Regions from separate parts of the Bacillus sp. BC08 genome, predicted to be linked through region 3. Evidence: riboswitches for the same ligand, from Rfam matches in the RefSeq annotation. Region 3 holds a riboswitch; each other region holds the start of a gene.
The links. A riboswitch is a leader RNA that binds a small molecule or an ion and turns the genes downstream of it on or off. The one in region 3 is predicted to bind S-adenosylmethionine.
Positions count from the first base shown of each region.

Region 1: it holds a riboswitch for S-adenosylmethionine, as region 3 does, so the genes downstream of both, ACXVYO_RS03075 (methionine ABC transporter ATP-binding protein) here and ACXVYO_RS05560 (Na+/H+ antiporter NhaC family protein) in region 3, are expected to answer to the same signal.
Region 2: it holds a riboswitch for S-adenosylmethionine, as region 3 does, so the genes downstream of both, ACXVYO_RS16630 (LLM class flavin-dependent oxidoreductase) here and ACXVYO_RS05560 (Na+/H+ antiporter NhaC family protein) in region 3, are expected to answer to the same signal.
Region 4: it holds a riboswitch for S-adenosylmethionine, as region 3 does, so the genes downstream of both, metI (cystathionine gamma-synthase/O-acetylhomoserine thiolyase) here and ACXVYO_RS05560 (Na+/H+ antiporter NhaC family protein) in region 3, are expected to answer to the same signal.

Region 1 is NZ_JBTGPA010000018.1:168,914-176,812, forward strand. Features, by position in the region: gene ACXVYO_RS03050 (arsenate reductase family protein) at 110-475, shown strand; gene gcvH (glycine cleavage system protein GcvH) at 517-900, shown strand; gene ACXVYO_RS03060 (toprim domain-containing protein) at 1,474-1,818, shown strand; gene ACXVYO_RS03065 (thioredoxin family protein) at 1,822-2,130, shown strand; gene ACXVYO_RS03070 (hypothetical protein) at 2,285-2,629, shown strand; SAM riboswitch class I at 2,755-2,862, shown strand; gene ACXVYO_RS03075 (methionine ABC transporter ATP-binding protein) at 3,043-4,068, shown strand; gene ACXVYO_RS03080 (methionine ABC transporter permease) at 4,061-4,726, shown strand; gene metQ (methionine ABC transporter substrate-binding lipoprotein MetQ) at 4,750-5,562, shown strand; partial or broken gene ACXVYO_RS03090 (MetQ/NlpA family ABC transporter substrate-binding protein) at 5,553-5,729, shown strand; gene sufC (Fe-S cluster assembly ATPase SufC) at 5,968-6,753, shown strand; gene sufD (Fe-S cluster assembly protein SufD) at 6,769-7,899, shown strand, end outside.
Region 2 is NZ_JBTGPA010000034.1:100,399-108,297, reverse strand. Features, by position in the region: gene dhaK (dihydroxyacetone kinase subunit DhaK) at 51-1,802, shown strand; gene ACXVYO_RS16660 (FMN-dependent NADH-azoreductase) at 1,847-2,488, opposite strand; gene ACXVYO_RS16655 (RrF2 family transcriptional regulator) at 2,699-3,205, shown strand; gene ACXVYO_RS16650 (DAK2 domain-containing protein) at 3,397-3,573, shown strand; gene ACXVYO_RS16645 (DUF4352 domain-containing protein) at 3,694-4,245, opposite strand; gene ACXVYO_RS16640 (hypothetical protein) at 4,538-4,927, shown strand; gene ACXVYO_RS16635 (hypothetical protein) at 5,252-5,458, opposite strand; SAM riboswitch class I at 5,700-5,806, shown strand; gene ACXVYO_RS16630 (LLM class flavin-dependent oxidoreductase) at 5,890-6,948, shown strand; gene ACXVYO_RS16625 (ATP-grasp domain-containing protein) at 6,941-7,897, shown strand.
Region 3 is NZ_JBTGPA010000023.1:120,730-128,628, reverse strand. Features, by position in the region: gene liaF (cell wall-active antibiotics response protein LiaF) at 1-507, opposite strand, end outside; gene ACXVYO_RS05570 (PspA/IM30 family protein) at 614-1,276, opposite strand; gene ACXVYO_RS05565 (lmo0954 family membrane protein) at 1,333-1,689, opposite strand; gene ACXVYO_RS05560 (Na+/H+ antiporter NhaC family protein) at 1,918-3,234, opposite strand; SAM riboswitch class I at 3,329-3,434, opposite strand; gene ACXVYO_RS05555 (DUF402 domain-containing protein) at 3,555-4,073, opposite strand; gene gltP (glutamate/aspartate:proton symporter GltP) at 4,140-5,411, opposite strand; gene ACXVYO_RS05545 (murein hydrolase activator EnvC family protein) at 5,905-7,176, shown strand; gene ACXVYO_RS05540 (hypothetical protein) at 7,278-7,439, shown strand; gene ACXVYO_RS05535 (sodium-dependent transporter) at 7,470-7,899, opposite strand, start outside.
Region 4 is NZ_JBTGPA010000035.1:574,867-582,765, reverse strand. Features, by position in the region: gene metH (methionine synthase) at 1-789, opposite strand, end outside; gene ACXVYO_RS21095 (bifunctional homocysteine S-methyltransferase/methylenetetrahydrofolate reductase) at 789-2,621, opposite strand; SAM riboswitch class I at 2,692-2,801, opposite strand; SAM riboswitch class I at 3,005-3,114, shown strand; gene metI (cystathionine gamma-synthase/O-acetylhomoserine thiolyase) at 3,356-4,468, shown strand; gene metC (cystathionine beta-lyase) at 4,465-5,628, shown strand; gene ACXVYO_RS21080 (cysteine hydrolase family protein) at 5,790-6,302, shown strand; gene ACXVYO_RS21075 (ArsR/SmtB family transcription factor) at 6,736-7,026, shown strand; gene ACXVYO_RS21070 (class I SAM-dependent methyltransferase) at 7,171-7,899, opposite strand, start outside.

The DNA of each region.
Region 1 (7,899 bases), on a different contig from region 3:
TATTAAAAATTATCACGAAATAAGTAAAAGTTTAGCGAATAATCGTTTGAAATAATAAAACGTTTTCTATATGATAAAGGTAAAGGTTAGTAAAAAAGTAGGTGAATTTATGACAGTAACATTTTATTCATATCCAAAGTGTGGCACATGTCAAAAAGCAAAGAAATGGTTTGAGGCAAACGATGTAGCATATGAGATGATTCATATTGTTGAAAATCCACCATCAAAAGAAGATTTACGTAATTTACATGAAAAAAGTGAATTACCATTGAAAAAATTCTTTAATACAAGTGGAATGCGTTACCGTGAACTTGGTCTGAAAGATAAGTTAAAAGATGCAAATGAAGACGAAATGTACGAGCTTTTAGCATCTGATGGCATGTTGATTAAACGTCCAATTGTAACAGATGGAACGAATGTAACACTTGGTTTTAACGAAGAGCAGTTTGAAAGTGTGTGGAAAAAGTACCAATAAGGTATTTTTACATAATTAATACATTCACTGGAGGTACAGTCATGAGCATTCCAAATAATTTACGTTACTCTGAAGAACACGAATGGGTAAAAACTGAAGGTAATGAAGTTGTTATCGGTATTACTCACTTTGCACAAGGTGAGCTAGGCGATATCGTATTCGTTGAACTTCCTGAAGTAGGTGCAACAATTGAAGCTGACGAGCCATTCGGAAGCGTAGAATCTGTTAAAACAGTTTCTGAGTTATACGCGCCTGTAAGCGGTAAAGTTGTAGCAGTAAACGAAGAATTAAGTGACCAACCAGAACTTGTTAACGAATCTCCATACGAGGGTGCATGGATGGTTAAAGTTGAACTTTCTGATGCAAGCCAAGTTGAGAAGTTATTAACTGCTGAAAAATATGCAGAAATGACAAACCAAGACTAATTATAGTCGACTAAAGGACAGCCTTTGTGCTGTCCTTTTTTATTTTGTGTTACATAATACATTTAAAATCGAACGTAAATGAATAAGCTATTATAGGAATGAACGTTTTTCGGTAAGGTTTCATGGGGCTTCTTGATCTAAACAGGTGGTTCCGCTTCTTCCTGCAAGGTAAAAAGCGCTTTTACGTCAGAAGCTCCATCCCCCTCACAATCTGAACGAGCCGCTTCCGCTTTTCATTGTCTAGCTCCACCTCCTAGCCCTTCATGTCTAAGAACCTTCCGTACGAGAAGACAAAAAGCGTCTTCTGTGCGAAAGAACCTTAGCCAACAGGGCTAAACAGTCGGTTCCGCTTTTCTGTATTGTCCAGCTCCAGCGGCTAGATTGCTCGGTGGCTTCGTTTCTTCCTACAAGGCAAAAAGCGCCTTTACGTCAGAAGCTCCATCCCCCTCACAATCTGAACGAGCCGCTTCTGCTTTTCTTTTGCAAAAATAAACAGGAAACAACATGAAAATAACGAATATACTATATACTAAGTTAAAGGTTGTATAGTATATGGTGATCGGGTGATGACATATGATTTATGTGGAAAAAGTCATTATTGTAGAAGGTACATCAGATAGAAGAAAGATTGAATCTATTATTCGGGAACCAGTGGAAATTGTTTGTACAAATGGTACAATTGGTTTGGCGAAAATGGATGAGCTCGTTGATCAGTTTTTTGATAAAGAAGTGTATGTATTAGTGGATGCTGATGATGCTGGAGAAAAGTTAAGGAAACAATTTCGAAAAGAATTTCCGCAAGCAGAGCATATTTATATTGATCGCTCGTACCGGGAAGTGGCAACTGCGCCATCTTCACACTTAGCAAATGTACTATGGGGAGCTGACATTGACGTTTATACAGAATATTTACGGTAAGGAATGATAGAAGTGATTGACTGGACAGGAGCCGAAGCAACAGCCTTAATAGAGAACGAAGAAAAAACAGTGTTATATGTATATACTCCAATGTGTGGAACATGCCAATTAGCAAAAAAGATGTTAACTGTCGTTGAGATGACAATTGAAGATTTGAAAATTGGAATGTTAGATTTAAATTATGCTCCGCATTTAGCGAAAGAGTATGGAATCGAAAGTGTGCCGTGTTTACTTGTTTTTGAAAATGGGACACTTATGAAGAAGATATATGCATTTCATTCGGTTGAATATTTATATACGGAATTAAAGTAGGCGGCAAAGTTTTTGCCGCCTCGACATATTTCTTGGGAAATATGTCGAGATGCAGGGTGGTTACAGTATTTGTCGAGCGAAAGTAACAGGATTGCTCTTTAGTAAGAGGGAATGGTATGTGTAATAGAAAGTGATATGAAGGATGTGATTCAAGGTGAAATTATATTCTTTGCTGCAATCATTTGTAAATTACGCTAATGGTCAATATCATTTAGAGCCGCTTTTAAGACAAGGAGAAAAAACTGTTAATTTCCGCTTTGGAGATGAAAGTTGTTCGTTACAAATTTCAAGAGATTATATAGAACTGCTACATGAGGAAATAGGGACGGAGCAAATTGTTTGTGTAGATGAAGAAGATGTAAAACAATTGGTAAACGGCAATGTACGATTGCAAATGTTAATGAACGATGGACGTGTACAATATTCGGGAACATATCGAACGATGCTATTAGTCGAATCGATGTTTCACATATGTAAACCGATGTCAGTAGGGGCTTGAAATTCTGAAGGTTCATTTTTTACGAAAATTTCTGTTGACATGGTGTGTGGATATTGATACAATTCAATTCATAAAATATAGACAATTTCATAAATTACAAATCAGACGAAAATGTAATCTGATTTCTCTTATCAAGAGAGGTGGAGGGACTGTGCCCTGTGAAGCCCGGCAACCGTCAACTTATGTTGAAATGGTGCCAATTCCTGCAAAGCAAATGCTTTGAGAGATGAGAGAGAGGGATAATGCTGTTATATACGCACATAAACCTTTCTGCTTCTCTAAAGCAGAAAGGTTTTTTTATTGTTTGAATGTGGAGGACATTCAAATAATAAAAGTAGTGATACCGGTGGACTACACGCATCAAAAATAAAAAATTGCGGAGTCGACCCAAATAAAAAAAGGGGTGATACACCATGATTCTATTAGAGAATGTAAAGAAAATATATAAAGCAAAAAGCGGTGATGTCACTGCTGTAGATAATGCCAATTTAAAAATAGACAAAGGTGAAATCTTTGGTGTTATCGGATATAGTGGCGCTGGGAAAAGTTCTTTAATCAGATTATTCAATCAGTTAGAGAAACCAACTTCTGGCCAAATTACAATTGCAAATCGCGTGATTTCAGCGATTACAGGAAGTGAACTTCGTAAAGCAAGGCAAGAAATCGGAATGATTTTTCAGCATTTCAACTTACTTTGGTCACGAACTGTACGCGAAAATATCGAGTTCCCGCTTGAAATTGCAGGTGTTGATAAGGCGAAGAGAAGAAGACGCGTGGATGAGTTAATTCATCTTGTTGGATTAGAAGGAAGAGGAGATGCGTATCCATCTCAGCTGAGCGGAGGACAAAAGCAACGTGTTGGTATTGCAAGAGCGTTAGCTAACAATCCGCAAGTGCTTTTATGTGATGAAGCGACGTCAGCTCTTGATCCAGAAACCACAGATCAAATTTTAGATTTATTATTAGATATTAATAAGCGTCTCGGTTTAACAATTGTACTTATTACACATGAGATGCACGTGATTCGAAAGATTTGTAATCGAGTGGCGGTAATGGAGAAAGGGAAGATTGTAGAAACGGGTCCAGTACTTGATGTATTCCGTAATCCACAGCAAGATATTACAAAACGATTTGTAAAGCAATTAACAGATTCTGAAGATACAAATGAAACGATTGAAAGTTTAATTGAAAAATATCCAGATGGTAAAGTAGTTCGTTTGCAGTTTATCGGTGAAGCTGTAGAAAGACCAGTACTTCAAAGATTAATGCAACGTAGTGATATAGAAGTTAGCATTTTGCAAGGAAATATCGCACAAACGAATGACGGTTCTTACGGTAGTTTAGTTGTTCATTTAAATGGTGAGGAAACAGCGATTCAGCAAGCAATAGAGGGAATACATCAAGATCAAGTAGAGCTGGAGGTGATTGCACATGGATAAGTTACTGGCAAATGTTGATTGGAATCAAATGTTAGAAGCAACTGGTGAAACGTTATATATGACGGCAATCGCAGCTCTTGCCACATTTGTTTTAGGACTCATTTTAGGATTGTTACTTTTTATGACAGCGAAAGATAATTTATGGGAAAACAAGACGGTTAACACAGCGATTGGAGCGTTCGTAAACATTTTCCGTTCGATACCGTTTATTATTTTAATCATTTTATTAATCCCATTCACAAAGATTTTGCTTGGAACAATTCTTGGAGCAAGTGCAGCATTGCCGGCTTTAATTATTGGAGCGGCACCGTTTTACGCGAGAATGGTTGAAATCGCACTTCGCGAAATTGATAAAGGTGTAATTGAAGCTTCAAAAGCAATGGGAGCAAAAACAAGCACAATTATTTTGAAAGTATTAATTCCAGAATCGTTACCAGCATTAGTATCTGGCATTACAGTTACGACAATTGCTTTAGTAGGCTATACAGCAATGGCGGGAGTTGTTGGTGCTGGTGGCCTTGGAACACTTGCATATTTAGAAGGATTCCAACGAGGAAATAACGATGTAACAATCGTTGCTACAATTTGTGTATTACTGGTTGTATTTTTCATTCAGTGGATTGGTGATCGTGTAACGGTTCGAATAGATAAACGATAATAAAAAACGGGAGGATGTTTCAAATGAAAAAATTATTACTTACAGCACTTATTTCAACTTCAATTTTTGGGTTAGCTGCTTGTGGCGGGAAAGATAAAGATGAAAAGAAATTAGTTGTGGGGGCTTCTAACGTACCGCACGCTGAAATTTTAGAAAAGGCAAAGCCGTTACTTGAGAAAAAAGGAATTGAGTTAGAAGTGAAAAAATTCCAAGATTACGTGTTGCCAAATAAATCGTTAGCGGATAAGGATCTAGATGCAAACTACTTCCAACACATTCCGTATTTAGAAAAAGAAATGAAAGATAAAAAATATGATTTTGAAATAGCAGGAAAAATTCATATTGAACCAATTGGTGTATACTCTCAAAAATATAAGAGCTTAAAAGAACTTCCAGACGGGGCGACAATTATTATGAGTAATTCCGTTACTGACCATGGACGTGGTTTAGCAATTTTACAAAAAGAAGGCATTTTAAAAATTAAAGACGGAGTAGATCCAGTTAGTGCAACGCCAAAAGATATTGCAGATAATCCGAAAAACTTAAAGTTCAAAACGGATATTGAGCCTGGTTTGTTACCACAAGTGTATAACAATAAAGAAGGCGACGCTGTTTTAATTAATTCAAACTATGCAATTGATGCGAAATTAAACCCAGAAAAAGATGCAATTGCAATTGAAGGTGATGATTCTCCATATGCAAACGTAGTAGTGGTTCGTAAAGGTGATAAAGATAAAAAGGCGATTAAAGAGCTTGTAGAAGTATTACATTCTAAAGAAATCGAAGACTTTATTACTAAAGAATATAAAGGAGCGGTTGTTCCTATAAAAGAATAATTGCGATTGAAGGATCAGACTCTCCGTACGCAAATATTATTGCAGTTCGTAAAGGTGACGAGAAGAAAAAAGAAATGAAAGAATTAGTAGAAGTATTGCATTCAAAAGAAATTCAAGACTTTATTACTAAAGAATATAAAGGTGCTGTACTTCCGGTAAGTGAATAAATATGAGGAAAGGACTGGAAAATTACCAGTCCTTTTTTCTTTATATAAATAAGAAGAAAGGTGTATCATATAAGGATGCAAGGGAAATACTTATATACATTTGTGAAAAAATTGTTACTTTTTTTCGTCGTTTGCGATATCATTTTATTTGATATAAGATTAGAATGAGAATAAAATGAGAATATGAACGTTTTAGGAATTTTTAAAATGTATATATAGGATTAATGGAGGTATTGAGATGGCTGGTTCTACATTAACGGTTAAAGACTTACACGTATCAATTGATGGCAAAGAAATTTTAAAAGGTGTAAACCTTGAAGTAAAAGGTGGAGAAATCCACGCAATTATGGGACCTAACGGAACAGGTAAATCAACTTTATCTTCTGCGATTATGGGTCACCCAAAGTATGAAGTAACAGAAGGTAGCATCATCATCGACGGTGAAGATGTATTAGAAATGGAAGTAGACGAGCGCGCACAAGCAGGTCTATTCCTAGCAATGCAATATCCAAGTGAAATTAGCGGAGTAACAAACGCTGACTTCTTACGTTCTGCAATTAATGCACGTCGTGAAGAGGGCGATGAAATTTCTCTTATGAAATTTATCCGTACATTAGATAAAAATATGGAATTCCTAGAAATGGATCCAGAAATGGCACAACGTTACTTAAACGAAGGTTTCTCTGGTGGAGAGAAAAAACGTAACGAAATTCTTCAATTAATGATGATTGAGCCAAAAATCGCAATCTTAGATGAAATCGACTCAGGTCTTGATATCGATGCATTAAAAGTTGTATCTAAAGGTATTAACCAAATGCGCGGCGAAGAGTTCGGTTGCCTAATGATTACGCATTACCAACGTTTATTAAACTACATCACTCCAGACTTCGTTCACGTTATGATGAACGGTCGTATCGTTAAATCTGGTGGCCCTGAGCTTGCACAACGTCTAGAAGCTGAAGGTTATGACTGGATTAAAAAAGAATTAGGTATTGAAGACGAAACAACAGAGCAAGAAGCGTAAGAGAGGAGCATAAACATGACAATCGGTACATTACCTTTCGATCAAGAAACAATCCGTCAACGCGCAAGCGAAGTAAACGAAGCTGCTTGGTTGACTGAGTTCCGCTTACAAGCTCTTGCACAAGCAACTGAACTTCCAATGCCAACGCCTGATAAAACGAAAATTGAGAAATGGGACTTTATCGGAAAAGGCGACGCTGCTAAGCAAGAGCCTGTAAGTTCTTTAACAGAGCTTCCAGAAGCAGTGAAAAACTTAATCGATGAAAATAACAGCGTATTAGTACAACGTACTGGTACAACTGCGTTCGTTTCTTTAGCAGACGAAGCAAAAGAAAAAGGTGTTATTTTTACAGACATCGTAACAGCTGCAACAGAGCATGCTGAACTATTACAAAAGTATTTAATGAAAGATGGCGTGAAGGTAGACGAGCATCGTTTAACTGCACTTCATGCTGCATTAATCAACGGCGGTGCATTCGTATATGTTCCGAAAAACGTTGTTCTTGAAACTCCACTTCAAGCTGTATTCTTAGTAGACGGCGAAGAAGCTAACGTATATAACCACGTATTATTCGTAGCTGATGCGAACAGTACTGCAACTTATGTAGAAAACTACGTTGCAAATGAAAATGCTAAAGGTATTGCAAATATCGTAGCAGAAGTAATCGTGGAACAAGGCGCACAAGTGAAATTCGGTGCGGTTGATCTATTAGCAAAAGACGTAACAACTTACGTTAACCGCCGCGGTGTTGTAGGACGCGACGGCCGCATTGATTGGGCTCTAGGCCTTATGAATGACGGAAACACAATTTCAGAGAACGTTACAAACTTAATGGGCGACGGTTCATATGCTGATACGAAAACAGTAACAATTGGCCGTGGTAACCAAACACAAAACTTTACAACTAAAGTTGTTCACTTCGGTAAGCACTCTGAAGGTTGGATTTTAAAACACGGTGTACAAAAAGATAGTGCAACATCTATCTTTAACGGAATTGGTAAGATTGAACACGGTGCATCTAAATCAAATGCACAACAATCTTCTCGCGTTCTTATGTTAGATGAGAAAGCTCGTGGGGATGCAAACCCAATTCTTTTAATCGACGAAGATGATGTAATGGCAGGTCACGCAGCTTCAGTAGGCCGC
Region 2 (7,899 bases), on a different contig from region 3:
AAGATTTCAAATATATCACAATATATTAAAGGAATTGAGGGAGAACTACAATGAAAAAGATTATAAACAAACCAGAAACATTAGTAATGGAAATGTGCAACGGAATGGTTATGGCGCACCCAGAGCTTGAGCTTTTGAAGAAATATAAAGTGATTAAGAAGAAAGAAATGAACGAAAATAAAGTAACGTTAATTAGTGGCGGCGGTAGTGGTCATGAGCCAGCGCATGCAGGACTAGTCGGAAAAGGAATGTTAGATGCGGCAGTGTGTGGAGATGTATTTGCTTCACCTTCACAAATTCAGGTATATCAAGCAATTAAAGAAACAGCGAGTAAAAAAGGTACGTTATTAATCATTAAAAATTACAGCGGCGACATTATGAATTTCAAAAATGGTGCGCATTTAGCGACTGAAGATGGAATTGAAGTTGACTATGTAAAAGTGGACGATGATATTGCGGTAGAAGATAGTTTGTATACAGTAGGACGACGCGGCGTTGCAGGTGTTATTCTCGTTCATAAAATTGCCGGCGCAGCAGCGGAAGCAGGTATGGATTTAGGAGCGGTGAAAGCTGTAGCGGAAAAAGCAGCTGCTAACGTGCGCACAATCGGTTTAGCGTTAACGTCTTGTACAGTTCCAGCGAGCGGATCCCCTACTTTCACACTTGCGGAAGATGAAATGGAATACGGCGTAGGTATTCACGGCGAGCCAGGAATTAAACGTGAAAAAATGTTGTCAGCAGATGAACTAGCGAACCGTATGACAAACGATCTTGTAAAAGATTTAGGAGTAAAAGATGGCGAAGAAATTGCGCTTTTAGTTAACGGATTTGGCGGAACACCACTGCAAGAACTTTACTTATTTAATAATGCAGTGACGAGAGAATTAGCTGCTAGAAATATTAAAATTAATAGAGTATTCGTCGGTAACTATATGACGAGTATCGATATGGCTGGTATGTCTTTAACTGTAATGAAGTTAGATGATGAGTTAAAAACATTACTATCGAAAGAATGTAATACACCAGCGTTTAAAGTTGATGGACCAGTTGAAAGTGTTGAGTACGTGAATGTACTTGAAGAGACAGAAGAGAAGGAAGTTTCCTTTGAAATAGAAACAGCGGAAGAGCACGCTGTTATTAAAAACAATGTCATTACATTAAACAACATGATTTATCTCGTTGATAAAATGAGCGACGTTATTATTAAAAACGAAGTACCGTTCTGTGAGTTAGATACGCATGCTGGTGACGGCGACTTCGGAATGAGTGTGGCAAAAGGATTTAAGCAATTAAAACGTGAGTGGCATTCGATTGTAGATCAAGAGAACGTAACGATCGGGTCATTCCTTGACGGTTGTTCGATGATTATTATGGAACATTGCGGCGGCGCATCTGGTCCAATTTGGGGCGGAGCATTCCGCGCAGCTAGTAAAGCAGCAGGTGAGAAGCGTGAGTTAACAGTGAAAGAATTCGCTGAAATGTTACAAGCAGCACTGCAAGGTATACAATCTATCGGTGAAAGATCATTCGGTAGAGGAGCGGTAGTTGGTGACAAAACACTTGTTGACGCACTTGCTCCATGTGTAGACTCTTGGTTAAATAGCGCTTCAAACGAAGAAGACATGAAAACTGCTTTTGAAAAAGGAGCAGAAGCAGCGGTTAAAGGAGCAGAGTATACGAAAGAAATCGTAGCTCGCATGGGCCGCGCCGGTACAGTTGGTGAAAGAAGCTTAGGCTATCCAGATGCAGGTGCACATGCACTTGGAGTTATCTTTACGGAAATTGCGGGTAGTTTGAAATAAGAGTTAGAAAATCCCCTCTGCCTTGTGGTGGAGGGGATTTTTATTTATTTGTTAGCCAATCTAGAAGCAGCTTCTTCAACTTCTTTATACGCATTTTGTAATACTTCATTTGGATCTAGTACTGCTGTTCCTTGTGCACGAACGATTTGATAATCTTCAATACCTAAGAAATTAAACATTGCTTTTAAATATTTATGAGAGTATTCCACTTCTGTATACCAATCATCATTTGTATAGATCCCGCCACTTGCTTGTATAACAAGCATTCTTCTTCCATCTTTAAGTAATCCAACTGATCCAGTTTCAGTATATTTAAATGTTTCACGTGCAATCATGATATTGTCCATGTAATCTTTTAACTTTGATGGAATATTAAAGTTGTGCAAAGGTAATACGATAACATACGTATTTGCACTTTTAAATTGTTGTAAAATTTCGGACATACGCTCTGTTACTTTTTGTTCTTCATCAGTTAACTTTTGTCCATTTCCTTGCTTTTCCCATGCGCTTAAAACAGTTTTATCTATCATTGGTACTACATCATCGTATAAATTAATCTGTTCAATCGTTTCATTATTAGGAATTAATTCTTTATAAGATACTAAAAAGTGGTTAAGAACCTTAATGCTGACTGATGATGGATCATCCACTTTCGGATGTGCGTTTATGATAAGTGTTTTGTTCATTTGTATTTCCCCTTTTTAAAAGTTTTTACGTTTTAATTGCCGACTAAGTTAATCGTCGATTAATTTAGTCTTTAATATAAGCTCTGAAATTATTTTTGTCAAATGAAATACATACTATTCTAAAAGAGCCTTTTTTTATTTGACTAAAATTCTAAATGGTCCTAAGATACAATTTGATAACCCTTAAAATAAAAAGCAGGTGATTTGTATATGCAATATAGTGTTGGGGTTGAATATGCCTTGCATTGCCTAGTTTATTTAATTAATACTCCTTCCAAGGAAAGTGTTGGAATAAAGGATTTGGCAGAGTTTCAAGGACTTTCTGAAACATTTCTTTCAAAAGTTTTCGGTAAATTATCTAAAGCTGGCATTGTGAATTCTGTCCCAGGTGTAAAGGGAGGGTATAGGTTAGCTAAGTCTCCAGAAGATATCTCTTTTTGGGATGTAATAGAAGCTGTCGAAGGTCCAAAACCTATTTTTCAATGTAAAAATATTGTGCAGAATGGCCTACTATATCGAGACGAGGCTTGTAATTCTTGTGAACCTAGCAATTCTTCTTGTACAATTAACTTAGTAATGCTTGAAGCAGAAGAACACATGCGTGAGTTTCTTCGTAAAAAGACTCTTGCATGGTTAGATAAAGAACTTGATATTGTCTTACCTGAAAAGACAAGGGTAGATACTCGTGAATACTTCAAACAAAAAAACTCTAACTAAATCGCCATGACGAATTAGTTAGAGTTTTTTTGTTTTTTGACATTAATTCCATCATGTGAGTACTTCATCACAAATTCCGTCTTTAAATATCACATTTAATTAACTCATAAAGTTTCAAATTGATTAACAATAAAATTCTAAACAATACAATTTTATTTTCGTAAAAAGTAAATGAATTTATGTGTTCAGATATTTTAAACATAATGAAAATTACCTTTGAAAAAGGAGCAGAGTATACGAAGGAAATCGTAGCTCGCATGGGCCGCGCTGGTACGGTTGGTGAAAGAAGTTTAGGCTATCCAGATGCAGGTGCAGGTGCATATGCACTTGGGGTTATCTTTACGGAGATTGCTGGTAGTTTGAAATAGGAATGAGAAAGTCCCTCTGTCTGAAGGCGGAGGGACTTTTATATAGTTGATATGTAGAAGACTTCTTTCGGTACTTTTTGCTTATTTAAGAGATTTCTTCAATCAAATTGTATTTTAGACTTAGTTTTTTTGTGATTGCAACTTATCGATTTTCCAGCGTGCTCCTAGAGGATCTAAAGAGCTTTCAATATAAAACATATATTCATCTGCGGTACTTGGTACTTCAAAAGCTATTTTTAATTCTACCGTTTCATTTGGTTTAACTTGTATATCAGAAGGGTTTTGGTCAAGCACCTTTCCTTCATAGGCCTTTCCGGCTTTTTCATCTTTTAAGTTATATTTTAATTCTGATAGTCCAATCGTTTGACCTCGTACATTTTTTACAGAGACATTAACAACGACGGAATCGTTACTAGCATTTAAATATGCATTTTGAACGGCGGTCAAGTAATAGCCTCCCTTAACACTCTCACCAACTAATAAAATACCTTGTTCCAAGCGGCTCATATCTTCTTTTTCTTCAAAATTTATTAATTCTTCATTTTCATTTTTCGCGGTTGGTTCTTCTATTGGACCATTTTCAACGGCACTATCTTTTTTATCTTGTGTGCAAGCAGCCGTAACACTGACTAATACTAGAATGAAAGTAAGTAATATGAATGATTTTCTCATAAAATTAATCTGTCTCCTTAAGTTTCTCAATTTTGTGCAACTATACATATAAGATTAACATAATGTCTCATTATTGGCTCAAAATAGGGAATTTTTTAGACGCCTTATTCTTTTTCCTTTTCATATACATTCAATTGGGTCTCACGATATTTGTTAATCTTTTAAATCATTGTCTTAGTAATACCGAGGATTATTATAGATATATTAATCATATAATTTGTCCCTATCAAAATGAACGTTTCTTGCATCTAATATATTGTAAATATATTTTATTTTGAAAGGATGTGATTATATGGCTCATAAATCTACTGGAGTGTTTCGAGTTCCAGTTTCTGAAAATGGGATTATTCCAACTGCTCTCAACATTATGTTAAACAATGATTCACGCTGTCATACTAGTAATGTAACGGTAACTGTTAAGAGAAGTCGAAACATTTCTTTCCCAACTCAAAATGAATTAGTTGAAATCTCGCGTACTTTTGTTTCTTTAGAACCAAACAGAACAACTAAGATTGTGTTGTTTACGCCAGAATTCCAAATAGAAGATTTTCTTGATGTCATCATTAGTGGAAATAAAGATGATGTTAAGGATGTTCTTGTATATTCTTTCTTAGCAGATTCAGCAGGTCACAATCTGCCATCTACTGTTTTTAGAAATGCAGAATACACTTTTGCTTGCTGACACCGTGATGATGTATTCTTTACTGTCATATATTTGAAGGGAAAAGTTAAATAAGAGTTGATTTAACTTTTATCTGGGTTCTCCAAAGAAGTATGCTTTAGCTAAATAAACAAGGAACCGACTAATACGTTCCTTGTTTATTTGCATTTTATATGAAATTTCGTGTCTATTATTTCGAAAGCAACTTTACAGGGGAACGGATTTTTCCTAGTGAAGTAGCACCTATAGATGAAAGTACTCAATATTCCAATTCTAAAGGTAGGCGAAATGCTTGAATGTTACCATCATTCATAACCATCTTTATAATATGTAATTAGTATTATTCTACTCTTCAAATATCTCCGGCTTCTCCACTCTAAATGATTTCACCTCGCCACATTCTAAACAAAATGTAGTTAATAGTTTGGAACGTTTCCCCACTGAAAAGAGCCTGCTAGAATCATCCTCACAAACATATGCATGATAAGCAAATCCAACTCTTCCTTCTTTAAATGTAGTAGAGCCACAATTCTCGCATTTTTTATTTTTCATGCTACTAACACCTCTTTTGCTATGTTTTTAATATAGAAGTAAAGCAACTTGGTTATACATGATGTTTTCGACAAGATACAATATACCCCTCTCTATATCCGCAAGTAAAACAACATAATACGCCTATAATTCTCTATAAAAATATGATTTTTCATATATCATTTAATGTATATCGGAAAAATAAGTATTAAAGTATTGATTTTTATTATTCTGATGATTATAATAAATGAAAATCAAACAATTCTTATGTTGAGAAGTGGAGGGACGGGCCCTATGAAACTTCGGCAACCTCGTTTTAGACGAAAGGTGCCAAATCCTGCAGGTGAAAAAACACCTGAAAGATAAGAGCGGTTCACTTAGTCAAGAAGGCTACTCTTATTTCGATAAGAGTGGCCTTTTTTTATGGCTAAAAGATAAAGGGGGAATAGGTAGTGGAGTATGGTTTTTGGTTACCGATTTTTGGGGGATGGCTTCGAAATGTAGATGATGAATCTATGCCGCCTACGTTTGAGTATGCAAAACAAACCGCACAAGCGGCAGAACAATTAGGTTTTTCAACAACACTTATTGCAGAATTAAATTTAAATGATATAAAAGGTGTGTCAGCACCAAGTTTAGAAGCGTGGACAACTGCGGCAGCACTTGCTGCAGTGACGGATAAATTAGAGATTATGACAGCTGTAAGACCTGGCTTTCATAATCCAGCAGTTACAGCGAAAATGGCAGCAAATATTGATCAATTAAGTAATGGTCGTTTTACATTGAATGTAGTTTCAGCGTGGTGGGAAGAAGAAGCGAGACAGTATGGCGGAGTATTTACCGCACATGATGAAAGATATGATCGCACAGAGGAATTTGTAACAATTTTGAAAGAGCTTTGGAAAGAAGAAGAGTTTTCTTATAAGGGGAACTTTTATGAGCTTCAGCATACACATTTAAGTCCAAAACCTGTGCAGAAACAAGGCATTAAGCTTTATGCAGGTGGTGAGAGTGAGAGAGGAAAAGAGGTCATTGTAAATCACGCGGATGCATATGTAATGCACGGGGGAACAGTGGAAGAAGTATCTGTGAAAATAGAAGATATGAAGAATCGTAGAAAGAAAGTTACAGAGGAGCCATTGCAGTCATTCGGGCTTGCGGCTTACGTCATTTGTCGTGACACAGAAGAAGAGGCGTTAGAAGAATGGAAACGCATAACGGATGTGAAAGATGATGCGTTAGGTTACGCGGGTTACCAAGACTTTGTGAGTAAATCACAGTTGGAACAGCAAGTGAAGCTGAATGATTATTCTGTATCGAATCGCGGCTTACGTCCTAATTTAATCGGAACACCAGAACAAATTGCAGAAAGAATACTTGCTTTTGAAAAAGTGGGTGTTACGTTATTACTTTTACAATTTTCACCACAGCTTGAAGAGATGAAACGATTTTCTGAAAAAGTGATGCCATTAGTTGAAGCAAAAAGAAAGGAATTGATTACAAATGAGTAAAATTTACATATTACATGAGAATAAGGAATGGACGAATCATTTAGTGAAAAGGTTGGAAGAACTGGAGTTACCGTATGAGGAATGGCTTTTAAATGAAGGAACACTTTCATTAGAACAAGAACCTCCAAAAGGTGTTTTTTATAGCCGCATGAGTGCCTCTTCACATACGAGAGGGCATCGATATGCACCTGAATTGACTGAAGGAGTTCTTGCTTGGCTAGAGGGATATGGACGAACAGTATTTAACGGGTCTCGTGCATTACGCCTTGAAGTAAGTAAATTGAATCAATATGCAGCATTAAGAAAATTTGGGATACAAGTGCCGAAAACAATTGGTGCTGTTGGCCGTGATCATATAGTAAAAGCAGCAAAGGAGTTAGGGGAAGTACCGTTCATTACAAAGCATAACCGTGCAGGTAAAGGCCTTGGTGTTCAACTGTTTCATTCCATTGATGCTTTAGAACAATATTTGGATGGTCCGGCGTTTGAAGAGCCCATTGATGGAATTACTTTAATCCAGCAATATATTGAAGCGCCCGAACCATATATTACACGTTGTGAGTTTGTAGGCGGCCAGTTTGTATATGCAGTTAAAGTAGATACATCAGAAGGATTTGAACTTTGTCCAGCAGATGCGTGCTCGATTCAAGATGCTTTTTGCCCAGTAGGAGAAGAGAGTAAGACAGAATCGCCAACAAAATTTGAAATTATATCAGACTTCCAAGAGCCAATTATTGAACAATACAAAGAATTTCTGAAAGAAAATGAAATTACCGTTGCTGGTATTGAATTTATTCGCAGTTCGGATGGAACAATTTATACGTATGATATTAATACAAATACAAACTATAATTCTGACGCAGAGTCTGTAGCGAATCAATTTGGTATGCTTGAACTTGCTACATTCCTTGGAAGAGAATTAGAGAAACAAGTAGAGTCAGTTAAATAGTA
Region 3 (7,899 bases):
CTCCCCTTCTGGGATCATAGCAGTTGTTAAATCTATTTCCACATCACAAGCACCATATTGAACATTAATATCCTCAAGTTCATAAATATGATCCATCATTCGTATATTCCCTACAAACATATTTTTTAAATACGGTTCTGTACGATATATTTGCTTCTCTTCGTCTATAATTCCTTTTTCTTTAATTTCAACCTTCATTGCTTTTTGCTGATGTCCTTGTTGAATCAGTTGATAACCAATTAAAGCTAAACAAGCAAATACGACAAGAACAAATGCTGCTGATGAAAATAAGAAGAATAAAAATACGATACCACCAACAAATAAAAATACATTTCCCCGTACGTAACGATTCTTTTTACGATAATGCCTTCCAAACATAAGCATAATAAATGCAAAAATGAGACCACCTGGTTCAAAATGTCCAAGTATCATATCAAGAAAAAGACCGAATCCAAATATGATGAGGAGCATCCCCATTAATTGTGTTTTTGAAAAATGCTTCTTCATTTCAGCTCCCCCCTTCTTTTCACATATACATAGAAGAAAAGGCATTGCTTTCCAACACCTTTTCTCCTATCACTATATCATAAGCCTGTTTTATAATATACTACTATTATTTTGTTAACTCTTTCGTTAACGATACATCATTCTTTTCTTTCATTTCACGCTCAAGCTTTGCAATCTTCATATCAAATGTGTCACGTTCATGCTCCTCATTCATACGAGTTTCTAAGTCACGAATATGATCTTCAATTTCTTCAAAGCGTAAGAATGGATTATTTTCATCCATTTTATGCATCGCAGTATTCATACGACGATTTGCATGTGCCATATTTTCACGTGCCATTAGTTCCATGCGCTTTGCGTGCATTTCTTTTAATTTATTTTTCATTTCAGAAAGACGACGCTCTAACTCATCGATTTGCTCTACAACACCTGCATACATTTCTTCTAATCGAGTTACTTGCCCTTCATAATAAGCTACTTCTTCTAATGCACGTTCGTGTAACTGTAATTCGCCTGCTTCTTGAGCGATGATAGCCTGTTTTGATCTTTTATTAACGAAATAACGTGCTTGCTCAAGCTCACGAGCGAAATTAGATTTTAATGTTTTATGACGCTGAATTAACTTCTCAATTTTTGTTGTTTCACGCTCACTATCGCGTAAATATTGATTTAACATAGCGATTGGATTTTTTCTTTCTTTCTCATCTAACACATTATGAAAATCTGCTAAAATTGCATCGCGTACACGTCCGAATAAAGATTGTTTCATTATAATCTTCCTCTCTTCTACTTTATAAATTTAATTTGATTTTTATTAATTTTTTATTAGTTTTTCATTAACTTGTTCCACTCATCTTCAAAGTTGCTATATGGTTTAGAACTTTCTGGTGCAGAATCAACAACTACATTTTTTTCTTTTTTCCACTCACGGTATCCGTAGTATAAAACTACTAATGCTGCGATACCGATTAGTGCTGGGGAATGAGAAAGGGCGATGGACAAGCCGATCAAACCAACAATACCCCAAGCTAACTTTCCAAAAAATGATTGTGCTCGCACAAATGATTTATAGCTCCAATACACAACTCCTGCTCCAATTGCGAACCCTATAATACCAGCAAGACTGCCAAGAGCAATTAAAGCTAAAATACCAGCCGCGATAAACGCTAGAAATTGTTTCATCTTGTGCTTGCCTCCCTTCGATTTGATACTCTTATCTTAACTATTTTTTCATCTTTCCATAACGAGCTTAAGAACCGTTTTTAACTCAGACTTAAGACCGAGTCACATTCAGCCTTTTGTAAAAACTACGATTGGATAGGATGTTTCACTCTTTTATTGCACATAAAAAGCCGTACAGAGAATACTCTCTGTACGGCTTTCGTTACTATGCATAAACTTCATTTTTCATTATGCTGTTTTATGATATTCTTTCTTTCCCGCCACTTTAGAAAACCTCGGGAAACCAATTAATATAGAAATAATTCCACATACTCCAACTAAGATTGGATAAAACGCATATGGTAACAATTCAATTGGAGATAACGCCGCAAACCCTGCTGCTGTTAACATTTGAGCACCATACGGGATTAACCCTTGCACACAGCATGAGAAAAGATCTAATACACTCGCTGATTTACGAGGATCAATTTCATACTGATCTGCAATGTTTTTCGCAAGCGGACCTGTAAAGATAATAGAAATCGTATTATTCGCTGTACACATATTCGTCATACTTACTAAGCCAGCGATACCGAACTCTGCTCCTTTTTTCGAACGAATGTTACGCGTTAAAATATTCATTAAATATTGAATGCCACCATTATATTGAATCAGTTCGACCATACCGCCAATTAAAATAGCAAGTAATACTAACTCCATCATACCGCCCATTCCAGTTGTTACACTTTTAAAGAAACTCTCTAACGTGTAACTTCCATCTAAAAGACCGATAACACCGGATAGTACTGTCCCACCAGTTAACACAATAAGCACATTCCAACCAAGTAGCGCTGTAATAAGTACTCCTGCATACGGTAAAATCTTTATCCAGTCAAAGCTATGCGCTTTAATCTGCGTATCGCTTCCTAAAGTAACGATTACTAAAAGTACAATTGTAATAATAGCCGCCGGTAATACAATTAAAAAGTTCGTTTTAAACTTATCTTTCATTTCTGTTCCTTGCGAACGTACAGCTGCGATTGTTGTATCTGAAATAAATGATAAATTATCACCAAACATCGCTCCACCAACAACAGTAGCCATCGTAAGTGCAATGGAGATATCAGTTTGCCCACTAATACCTACAGCAATTGGTGCTAATGCAGCTATTGTTCCCATTGAAGTTCCCATCGCTAACGAAATAAATGCCCCTATAACAAAAATTCCAGCTACGATAAATCCTTGCGGTAAAACGGATAACGCTAAGTTAACTGTAGAATCAACGCCGCCCATCCCTTTTGCTGTTTCAGAAAATGCTCCTGCAAGCACAAAAATTAGAACCATAATCATAATATCTGGGTTCCCTGCACCTTTAGCAAATCGCTCTACTTTTACATTAAAGCTTTCTTTACGATTTATTGCTAAAGCGACCCCTACAGCAATTGAAATTGCTACAAGTATTGGCAATTTATAGAAATCACCTGTAATAATCCCAGAACCAATAAATAGCGCCAAAAATATCCCAAGTGGTAATAAAGCCAAACCGTTTCCTCTCGTTTCTTTCAAAGTACCATCTCTCCCTAGTTTCAACCTTTTTCTAATGAATAACAAAAGACCTCTTCCAATGAGAAGAGGTCTTATACATCTATAAGAAACACTCTTCTCATCTTTCAAGCACATGCTTGCTGGATTTGGCACAGCACTCTGAAATCGAGTCCGCTGCCGAGGCATCGTAGGGCCAGTCCCTCCGCCTCTCTTTATAAGAAGGTTTCATATTTATTTTTTAATAATAATTTCTTCCCTAACTTTACTCGCTTACAAAACAAAAGTCAATTATTTTTTGTATAGATTTTTTTGGTAATTATGCAAAAATTTGAATACAATAATCATTTTAACTTTTTGATTTCTTCTTCTAATATTGAAATCCAATAAAATTCACTACTTTTTATTGCAGCTATTATCCATTTCGTAGTGTACCAAGCTAACTCATACTCTTCTTTTGTAACATCGCCACTTTTATAAGCATCCTCTAACTCATCTTCATCCAATATATACATTTTACCGTTCGGTAATAATACTACATCTAAATATAAATCATCAAAATACGGCAAACCACGGTCGTCTATTTCATATTTTTTCGCCACATCAATATAATATTGCACTAATTTTTTCTGATCATCTAACATAGCTGTAATCGCAAAGTTTTTCCCGGCTACGAAATATTGAATCCACGTATACTGATTCCCCGCAATACAAAGTTCTTTACCATCATATTCTTTACAACTAGGTTCTCTCACCTTTTTTATTTCCAGTATTCCTAGCATTCCCTCTTCTATTTGCTTAACCGTATAATCTTTCTCTATTAGTCGCTTCCACGAAGAACCGTCACCATATTTACGTTTCATTACGTCCGCTTCCCTTCTATATAGAAAAGCCCCCACATATTATGTGAGAGCTTGTTCAAATTATAATTAAGCTGCTTGCTTATTAGAAATTTCTTTCAAATAGGCCTGTCCTTTTTCAGCGTCATACTGACCTTCCCACTTAGACATAACTACAGCCGCTAAAGAGTTACCTACAACGTTAACTGCTGTACGAGCCATATCTAAAATACGGTCAATACCAGCGATGAATGCTAAACCTTCAGCTGGAATACCTACTGTACCAAGTGTTGCTAACAATACAACGAACGATACGCCCGGTACACCCGCAATACCTTTTGATGTAAGCATTAATACAAGTAATAATGTAATTTGTTGTGTAATAGATAAATCAATACCGTACATTTGCGCTAAGAAAATAGCTGCAATTGCTTGATATAAAGTTGATCCATCTAAGTTAAATGAATAACCTGTTGGAATAACGAAAGATGTAATTGCCTTTGGACAACCGAACTTCTCCATTTTCTCCATGATTTTCGGTAAAACTGTTTCTGAACTCGCTGTAGAGTATGCTAAGATCAGTTCGTCTTTTAAAATCTTAAAGAATTGGAAAATGTTAATTCCAAATATTTTCGCTGTAAGTCCTAAGACAACTACAACGAAGAAAATCATTGCTCCATATACGACAATTAATAATTTCCCTAATGGAATTAATGAAGAAAGACCAAATGTAGAAACTGTAACTCCAATTAGCGCAAACACACCAAATGGTGCAAATTTCATGACTTGGTTTGTTACGTAAAACATTGCATCAGCTACACCTTGGAAAAATTGAAGAACCGGTCTTCCTCTTTCACCAATTGCTGCTACACCTAAACCAAATAATACAGAGAAGAAGATAATAGCAAGCATATCTCCGTCAGCTAATGACTTCATAATGTTCGTTGGAACAATATTTACGAATGTATCTGCAAATGAATGACTTTGTACTTGCTCTGTCGTATGTGTATATTTCGAAATATCTGTCTTTGTTAACTGCTCCATATTTACGCCTTTTCCTGGTTGGAAAATATTCGCAATTAATAGACCGACAATAATTGCAATTGTTGTAATAATTTCAAAGTAAATAATTGTTTTTCCGCCTAGTCGACCTAATTTCTTAACATCGCCAACACCAGCAACCCCAACAACAATACTTGCTACAACAATCGGTACAACGATCATTTTAATTAATCGGATGAAAATATCACCAATTGGTTGTAAGTACTTCACAACAGCTGGATTATCAAAGAAAATCGCCCCAACTGCGATACCAAGCGCAAGTCCTATTAATATTTGCCATGCAAGTCCTATTCTTTTCATATTTGTTGTAACCCCCTCTTCGATGTGTCACTCTACCTTTCATTCTATATTTATAAAACTTGAAATTAAGAGTATTACATATTATTCGACAATTCACTACATTTTGTCCCTGTTAAAAATCATAAATCAAAAAATTAAATCTGACAACAAAATAACTTTTCCTGAACACAAATAATTTTCTTGACAAAAATAAAACCCATGTCAGAAAACCTCACATGAGAACGATTCCTTATCAGTGTTTTATTGGATTCCTATCTACTATTTTACTATATAAAACAAATATATTTTTCCTTAATTTAACAAATAAATCCAAAAAATTCATCCTTGTTGCACCAATAAAAAAGCGCATCCAACATGACAATTATCATTAAAAGATGATAAATTCCGACAAAACTTAGCAACTTTATAAAATTTTCTTTACATTATGGTTACAACGATAGACACTCTTCTTCTTATGATATATAACATTCATAGGGAAAGGAGCCAGACAACCATGAAAAAGAAATTTGCAGCGTTTAGTGTTTTAGCAGCAGGAACACTTTTTGTTTCTCCGTTACTTTCACCCGTATACGCTGAAACGAATCAAGATAAATTATCTAATATTCAATCTGAATTAGAAGGAAAACAAAATGACTTACAAAATAAATCAGCTGAGAAAGAACAAATAGAAAAAGAAATTCAAGAATTACAAAAGAAAATCGATGATTTAACTACTTCTATTAATAAAAACGAAGCTGAATTAAGCGATACAAAAAAAGAAATTAGTAAAACACAACAAATAATTACTGAAAAAAAGAAACATATAGAGCAATTACAAACAAACATAGATACGCGTCAGGAAGTTATTAAACAACGTTTACAATCTATGCAAGAAAAACCTCGTACAAACATCATTACGGAGGTATTAACAAATTCTACAAACATTGCTGATCTTGTTGATAATATGTACTCTGTAAGTTTAATTTTAAACAACGATACCGATATTGTGAAAAAACAAACAACTGATCAAAATGCTGTAGCGAAAGAAAAAGAGGCTGTTGAGAAAAAAGAGCAACAACTAAAAGAAGCTGAACAGAAATTAGTTCAAAAACAACAAGAGTTGCAAACGAATCAACAACAGCAGCAAACATTTATTAGCGATCTACATACGAAAGTAGCAAAAGTAGATTCAGAGATTGAAGGATTAGAAGAATCCAAAGGTATTTTAGAAAATCAGCGTCAAGCCGTTCAAAAGGCAATTGAAGAAGAAAAACGTGCAGAAGAAGCTCGTAAGGCTGAAGAGGCACGTAAGGCAGAGGAAGCTCGTAAACAATCTACTACATCTGCTCAAACAGCTCAAGCAGCTCCAACACCACACGATACAAATATTGGCGGCTTTATTAAGCCAGCAGCTGGATCAAAAACTTCCGGGTTTGGCGTGCGCTCTATAGATAACCATAAAGGAATCGATATCGCAGCTTCAGGAACTGTTCCAATTATTGCCGCTGCTGACGGCGTTGTGATTCGCTCAGAATTATCATCTAGTTACGGAAATGTTGTGTACTTATCTCACCGTATTAACGGAAAAACATACACAACAGTATACGCTCATATGAGTAGCCGTTCTGTATCGAATGGACAAACTGTAAAACAAGGAACTCAACTTGGATTTATGGGGAATACTGGCCAATCATACGGACAACATTTACACTTCGAACTTCATCTTGGAGAATGGAATGTTGGTAAGACAAACGCAGTTGATCCATCTCCTTATATTGGATTATAAAAAAACTCGGTGCATACCGAGTTTTTTATTTATACTTCACACAATATAGGCTTTCCACATAGACTATAACTAAATGCCTATAGTTTACGGGGTGATCAACTATGAATACACAATTACTACAAAAAATAGAAGAAGCTAGAGAGACGTATATCGGCCGAATATTTACATTTGGCGGCTCCGCATTATTTTTAATCGGATCCTTCATCTCAGTCGTCACAGCCTATAAAGCATATAATCGTTTATTAAATACATCTACAACATAACAAAAAGACGGAGATTCCTCCGTCTTTTTGTTATGCAAACATTTTAAATACGCCTATCGCATTTAAAAATACAATAATTACCGTTACTGGAATAACATAACGAAGCAAGAAGAACCAAACATTAAATAATGTTTTCCCTTTCGTTTCCGTAACTTCTAATTCTTTCATTAACATTTCTTTACTCATTTTATTTGGTACGAATAGCGAGATGGCTAGTACGCCAAGCGGCAGTAATACATTACTTACCGAAAAATCGACGAAATCAAAGAATGTTTTACCAAATATCTTCACATCACTCATAATTCCAAACGATAATGCTGATGGGATTCCAACTGCAAAAATAAGAATACCAATTAATAATGATGCTGACGGACGCTTCTTCTCATTACCTTTCGCAACAGATGCTACTACAATTTCAAGCATTGAAATTGCTGATGTTAAAGTCGCAAAGAAGAATAAA
Region 4 (7,899 bases), on a different contig from region 3:
TGGAGATTCATGATAATGTCCATCTTCATCAGGAAGACCTGCATTTGGGTAGCAAGAAATGTAACACTCCGACAAATCAGACAGGGAACGAATATGGTCTCTCATAAACTCCGGACCAGTCGCACAGTTTAATCCAACAGACAATGGCTTCATATGTTCTACCGATAAGTAAAAAGCCTCAATTGTTTGCCCAGCCAGAGTCGTTCCCATCGGTTCAATCGTTCCCGAAATCATGATGGGTACAATTTTATTTAGCTCGTCGAAAGCTGCTTGAATTCCAATATAAGCAGCCTTCACGTTACGCATATCTTGACTCGTCTCAACGAGTAATACATCTACGTCGCCATTTAATAATCCTCTTGCCTGCCGTGTATAGGCTTCAATTAATTCTTCAAACGTCACACCACCAGTAACACTAATCGCTTTCGTTGTCGGTCCCATTGCTCCCGCAACATATACTTCTTTCCCACTTTCGTTAACCGCTTGCTTTGCTAAACGCGCTGCCTTCTCATTTAGTTCCTCATCTAAATGAGACAACTCATAATCACTTAATACAATATTTGTCGCCCCAAATGTATTTGTTTCAATAATATCCGCTCCAGCTTCAATATAAGCTTTATGAATCTTTAAAATGACATCCGGCCTTGTTTCTACTAAATATTCATTACAACCTTCGTACTCTTCTCCTCCGAAATCTTCCGCAGTTAAGTCCTCTTGCTGGATCATTGTTCCCATTGCACCATCTAATATTAAGATGTTATTTTGTAATTTTTCTTCTATACATTTCATCAGTTAATACCTTCTTTCACTTCTTGCTTTTCTCTCACATATTTAACAAGATGTTCTGTAATTTCATATTTTAGAAATGGTGTAATAAGATAAATGCCGTTAAAATATTTCATCGCTGCATCAATCAATTCTTGTGAAATGCGAATCCCTTCCTCAATTGCTGCGTCTTTCGTTTCATGTCCATCCATTCTCTCCCTTATTTCTTCAGGTAGCGTAATTCCTGGCACCTCAAAATGAAGAAAATCTGCATTCCGTTTACTTATTAATGGCATAATCCCAATGAAAATAGGTTGTTCCAAATGCTTTGTCGCTTCATACACTTCTTCAATTAACGCTATATCGTAAATTGGCTGTGTTAAGAAATATTCCGCTCCAGCATCTATTTTCCGTTCCATCCGCTTAACCGCTGCTTTTAAATGTCTTACATGCGGATTAAACGCACCTCCTACTGAAAATCTTGTTGCTGGTCCTATTGATTTCCCTAAAATGGAGCGCCCATCATTCATTTCTTTGATCATCTTAATGAGCTCAATAGAGGACAAATCATATACAGAAGTAGCACCTGGAAAATCACCAACACGTGCTGGATCCCCAGTTAAAGCTAGCACTTCTTCCATGCCTAACGCTGATAAGCCTAGTAAATGAGATTGTAGTCCGATGACGTTATGGTCTCTACACGTTAAATGCGTCAATACCGGAATATCATGCTTCGTTAATAATGCCCCCATTGCCATATTCGAGACGCGAGGCGATGCTAATGAATTATCTGCTAGAGTAATAGCATCTGCTCCAGCTCTTTTCAATGCTTTTGCGCCTTCAAAAAATCGCTGCGTATCTAATGTTTTCGGTGGATCTAATTCCACTACTACTGTTGTTTGTTTTTTTGCTTTCTCTGCTAATGTGACATGAGCTTTCGAACGTTTCTCGTGTGTATGAACTACTTTTGGTCTTTGAATCGTATCCTTTTCTATTACAGGTGTAACATTTGCAATTGCACGTTTCATACTTTCAATATGTTCTGGAGTCGTGCCACAACAACCACCTAATAACCGAATACCTTGCTCAATAAATTTTGGTGTCATCGCTTCGAAATAAGCTGGACTTCCCTCATATACGTAACGTCCCTCCACATAATTTGGGAGACCTGCATTCGGATATGCTGACAAGTATCCATTTTGCGGAATCGATATCATTTTAAAAGCTTCCGTCATATGAAGCGGTCCTAGTTGGCAGTTCAATCCAACAACATTTGCACCGTAATCTAGAAGTTGTTTTAAGATTTCATTTACATCATTTCCATTTTGAGTTGTGCCTGCCTCATGCAATGCTAATTGAGCTACAATTGGAATATTCGTTTGTTTTCGTAACACCTGAACAGCATGAAGTAATTCAAACTCATCATAGAAAGTCTCTAATAGCAGTCCATCAACCTGTTCTTCTAGTAATGCACTTGCCTGCTCAAGTAGCATAAATTCTCGCTCCATATCAGTTGTTGTAACAGCTCCGATATGTTTCATGCCACCAATTGTTCCTAAAATTGCATTTCTCTCTGTCACAGATGCTTTCGCCAATTTTACTGCCGCTCTATTAATTTCAGTAACTTGATTTTCTAAACCATACATACGTAATTTCGCTTCATTTGCTCCGTACGTATTTGTTTGAATTACATCAGCCCCAGCAGCTACATATTGCTTATGAATCGATATAATTAAATCCGGATCAGATATATTTAATTCTTCAAAACTACTTTGCAAGCCATGTGAATGTAATAACGTTCCAACCGCCCCATCACCTATTACAATTCCTTTTGATAATAAATCTAGTAATTTCACAAATCTCCCTCATTTCTATCAATATAAAAACCCCCTCTTCACTTTGAAGAGGGGGACATAATCAATCCTCCTCTTATCATGCAAAACATTCGTTTTGCAGGTATTAGCACCGTTTCAAACATTTTGTTTGAAGGTTGCCGGGTTTCACAGGGCCTTTCCCTCCACCGCTCTCAATAAGAGTTTGTCTTTATTATTTTATTTATGTAGCTAAAAGGAAATACGTTCCCCTTTTAACAATGTTTGTTAATTTTTTAATAAATTTAGCATGCACAAATGCAAAAGTCAATGACACTTGCGGAAAAATAAAAATTATTTAAAATAAAGTTGCAATTCAATTATCTTTTGTTGTAAAGTTAAAAACATAATAAAATTTCATACGAACATTCTTATCTAGAGAGGTAGAGGGACTGGCCCTATGACGCCTCAGCAACCATTAACATTTGTTAATAAGGTGCTAATTCCAGCAAATTGTGAAAAATTTGACAGATGAGAAGAAGACTCTATTCAAACCGAAAGCCTTCTTCTTAGAAGGCTTTTTTTATTTTCCCCCGCTATTTGAGGGCAGTAAGATTCCCAACTCAAAATTCAGCTGAAGCAAAGAAGTTAGGTGAGAATCGACTGCCCGTAAAAGCCCGATTGGTGAGGGCTGATGATCAGTGGGGGATGCCCCCTCACTGATTAATGTTTCACTTTACATTCACTTAATTGTTAATTTAAAAAGGAGGAATTTTTACATGTCAACTATTGAAACAAAACTAGCACAAATCGGAAACCGGAGCGAAACTACAACAGGAACTGTTAATCCGCCTGTTTATTTCTCAACTGCTTATCGTCACGAAGGAATTGGTAAATCTACTGGTTTTGACTATTCACGAACTGGAAATCCAACTCGCGGTCTTTTAGAACAGGCAATCGCAGACTTAGAATACGGCGAACAAGGTTATGCCTGTAGCTCCGGAATGGCGGCTGTTCTCCTCGTCCTTTCGCTATTCCGTTCTGGAGACGAACTTATTGTGTCTGAAGATTTATACGGTGGCACTTATCGATTATTTTCTGAGCACGAAAAAAAGTGGAACGTTCGATGTAGATACGTAAATACACAATCTATTAAACAAATTGAGAAAGCTATCACAACTGAAACGAAAGCTATTTTCATAGAAACTCCGACTAATCCATTAATGCAAGTTACTGATATTACCGCTGTCGCAACTGTAGCAAAAAGACACGGACTACTCCTTATTGTCGACAACACATTCTACACACCTTATATACAGCAGCCATTAACAGAAGGTGCAGACATTGTACTGCATAGTGCAACGAAATATTTAGGCGGGCATAACGATGTACTAAGCGGACTTGTCGTTGCAAAAGGAAAGGAACTTTGTGAGGAAATCGCTCATTATCATAATGCATCAGGCGCGGTCTTAAGCCCATTTGATTCATGGCTATTAATTCGTGGTATGAAAACGTTAGCGCTTCGCATGAGACAACATGAAGAAAATGCAAAAGCAGTTGTTGCTTATTTAAATGATGAAGATGGTGTGACAGATGTATTTTATCCTGGAAGAGGCGGCATGATCTCATTTCGTTTAAAAGATGAAACTTGGATCAATCCATTCCTACAATCTTTATCCTTAATTACATTTGCTGAAAGTCTCGGTGGTGTTGAAAGTTTAATGACATATCCGGCAACACAAACACACGCTGATATTCCTGAAGAAATCAGAACAGCAAACGGTGTATGTAATCGTCTTCTTCGATTTTCCGTCGGTATTGAAAATAGTAACGATTTAATTCAAGACTTACAGCAAGCCATTAAACTTGTAAAAGAAGGTGTAAGAATATGAGTTATTCTATAGATACACTTTTACTACACAACCAATATAAACACGACTCGCAAACAGGAGCTGTTAACGTTCCCATCTATAACACATCAACATTCCACCAATTTGATGTAGATACGTTCGGGAAATATGACTATAGCCGCTCTGGTAATCCAACACGTGAAGCGCTTGAAGATATCATTGCTTTATTAGAAGGCGGAACAAAAGGATTTGCCTTCGCATCGGGAATTGCAGCGATTTCTACTGCATTCCTCCTTCTTTCACAAGGTGATCACGTACTCATTTCAGAAGACGTATACGGAGGCACTTATCGAATTATAACTGAAGTTCTCTCACGTTACGGTGTTTCACATACATTTGTTGATATGACCAATTTGGAAGAAATAAAGCAGAACATTAAGCCAAACACAAAACTCTTTTATGTAGAAACACCTTCTAATCCACTTTTAAAAGTGACAGATATTCGTGCTGTTTCTCAACTTGCCAAATCTATTAATGCCCTTACTTTTGTTGATAATACATTTTTGACACCATTATTCCAGAAGCCACTTGATCTTGGTGCCGACGTCGTTCTTCATAGTGCCACAAAATTCATTGCCGGTCATAGTGATGTTACTGCCGGGTTAGCTGTTGTAAAAGATGCCGAACTCGCCCAAAAACTTGGATTTTTACAAAATGCATTCGGCGCTATTTTAGGTCCTCAAGATTGTTCTCTCGTGCTTCGCGGCCTAAAAACATTGCATGTACGTCTTGAACATTCAGCTGCTAACGCCAATAAAATTGCACACTATTTACAAGAGCACGCTAAAGTTCAAAATGTCTATTATCCTGGTTTACAAACACATCTTGGATTTGACATTCAACAATCTCAAGCTACATCAGCCGGAGCTGTCCTATCTTTCACTTTACAATCAGAAGACGCACTCCGCCAATTTTTATCAAAAGTAAAATTGCCTGTCTTTGCCGTTAGTTTAGGAGCTGTCGAATCGATTCTTTCCTACCCAGCTAAAATGTCACATGCCGCACTATCACAAGAAGCTCGTGATGAAAGAGGCATTTCTAATTCATTACTTCGATTATCCGTCGGTCTTGAAAATGTAGACGATTTAATATCCGATTTTGAAAATGCCCTTTCTTATGTAGAAGAACCTGTAAATGCATAGGACGAACAAAAGATATGAAATTAAGTTTTCATATCTTCTTTTTATGCTGTTGAGTATATTTTTTACTTTTCGTATAGTTCATAAAAAAACGAAAGAGCACCATCTATTTCCAAGTAATAAATTAATTGATATATTAAGAAGTAAAAAAAGGGGCAAAAATAATGGATACTTGTGCAGATGTTTTAATCGTTATCGATTTACAAAATGGAGTATGTTATAACGAAGAACATTTATTTGACTTACAAAACCTACTTACAAAAGTAAATAACAGAATTTCTTCCTACAGAAAATTAAACAAACCCATTCTTTTCGTTCAACATTGTGATGATGATTTAGTACCCGAAAAAGAACTTTGGGCTATTCATGCTGATCTAGATGTTCAAGAACAAGATTTTTTTTTAAGAAAAACACACGCCAATTCATTTTATAAAACAAACTTAAAAGAAATTTTAGATCAACTATCTGTAAGTTGTATTGAATTTTGTGGTGCCCAAACAGAGTACTGTATGGATGCTACGATTAAATTCGCTCATGGACTAGGGTACGAAAACTTCATGGTACAGAAAGCAACCTCTACGTTAAATAATCCATTTATGTCTGCAAAAGATACAATTGATTTTTATGAAAATATATGGAATCACAGATTTTTAAAATTGATACAAGGTGAACGCTAGAATATATAACTAATTTCTTGGTAATTCTAAGATTTATCAGCTATATTCAAACATTTCGTTTTCACCATAAAGAAGCTGACTACATTCAGCTTCTTTTCTTATAACCTGTTTTATATTCTATATATAACATTATAATTCCTTTGTCATATTATTTTAAAAATTTCGTATATTCATTTGAAAGAATAAGAAATTCATGATAAAATTGTGTTACAAATATATCTATATCTTTCAATTTTTAAAACGCATCGAAATTTTCACCCAAAAATGCCATTTTACAAAACCGTGCTAATTTATCTACTTTATTTACATCAGGGTCTCTTTTCTTACAATTTCTTTACTTTAGGACTTTTTTTCTGCAACAACTGTTTTCTTTTCTTTAATTTTTTGGTATGTATAGTATGGTATAACAGCTCACACGGAGGTGGAAAAGAACATGTTAGAAACCTTTCAAAAAGAAATAGAACTATATGAAAGCAATGCAGAATTATTGAAAGTACTTGCTCATCCTGTTCGCTTATGTATTGTAAAAGGATTAATTGAACGCGGTCCAAGCAACGTTTCTACAATGTACACTGGCTTAAACATGCCACAATCTACAATTTCACAGCATTTAGCAAAGTTAAAAAGTGCTAAAATCGTTTCAAGTGAAAGAAAAGGATTAGAAATTTATTACAAAGTAGAAAACGAGACAATTATTCAACTCGTTCGCGTATTATTGGGTTAGGGACTCATAAACAGAGAAAAAGGACGTATTCTATATTTTTTATCTCATATCTTTAATATAAATATATATCATGAGAGGAAATATATGATGCTACATAAGTCGTATTAAAAAACAAGACACAGACATATGCTGTGTCTTGTTTTTTTATATTTTCAAATACCGATTCAGGTGTAACTGTTGCATATGTTTCGTATGTATCACAACATCAAATGCACTCCCTAACCCTCCGCTCAAAATCATAGAACGAACTGCACGATTTTGTTTTTGAGTTTCAGAAAAAGGATTTCTATCTTGGTGACCCGTAAGCTGATCTAGTATTCCTGCTGCTAACAAGAATTCAGACTGCTTCTTATGCCATACTGTATCCATGCCTTGCAAGCTAAACATCTCTTTCAGTTCATCCCAATGAATATGAGCAGTAAGATCCATTTCACCTGGATGTGCTAAAGGATTACGGATTAGCTTATGCTCGTAATATCCTCGTAAACTTCCTTCTTGATGTGCAGGATGCATCCATTCTTCTTTTGTATATCCATAATCAACTGTAATACATATACCTTTTTGAAACCATTTCCCAATGTCTTTTATATATTCTTCCATCGCAATTGGCACTTCAAAACGCTGACCTTCTGCAAGATGAATATTATATCTCAATAAGTATCGACCGATGCTTTTATGTAACGGCCTCCTTACTTCTGCAAGTTTCCCTTCCTCCGTGTACGTAACACGTACCTCATACAACATTCCATTTCTCTTCTCAATTACTTCAACAGGAAATGCATCAAATAACTCATTCGAAAAAAGAATCCCATCGAACGATTCTCTCATTTCACTATGCGACGTAAAATACGAAACATTTGAAAACGAACAAAG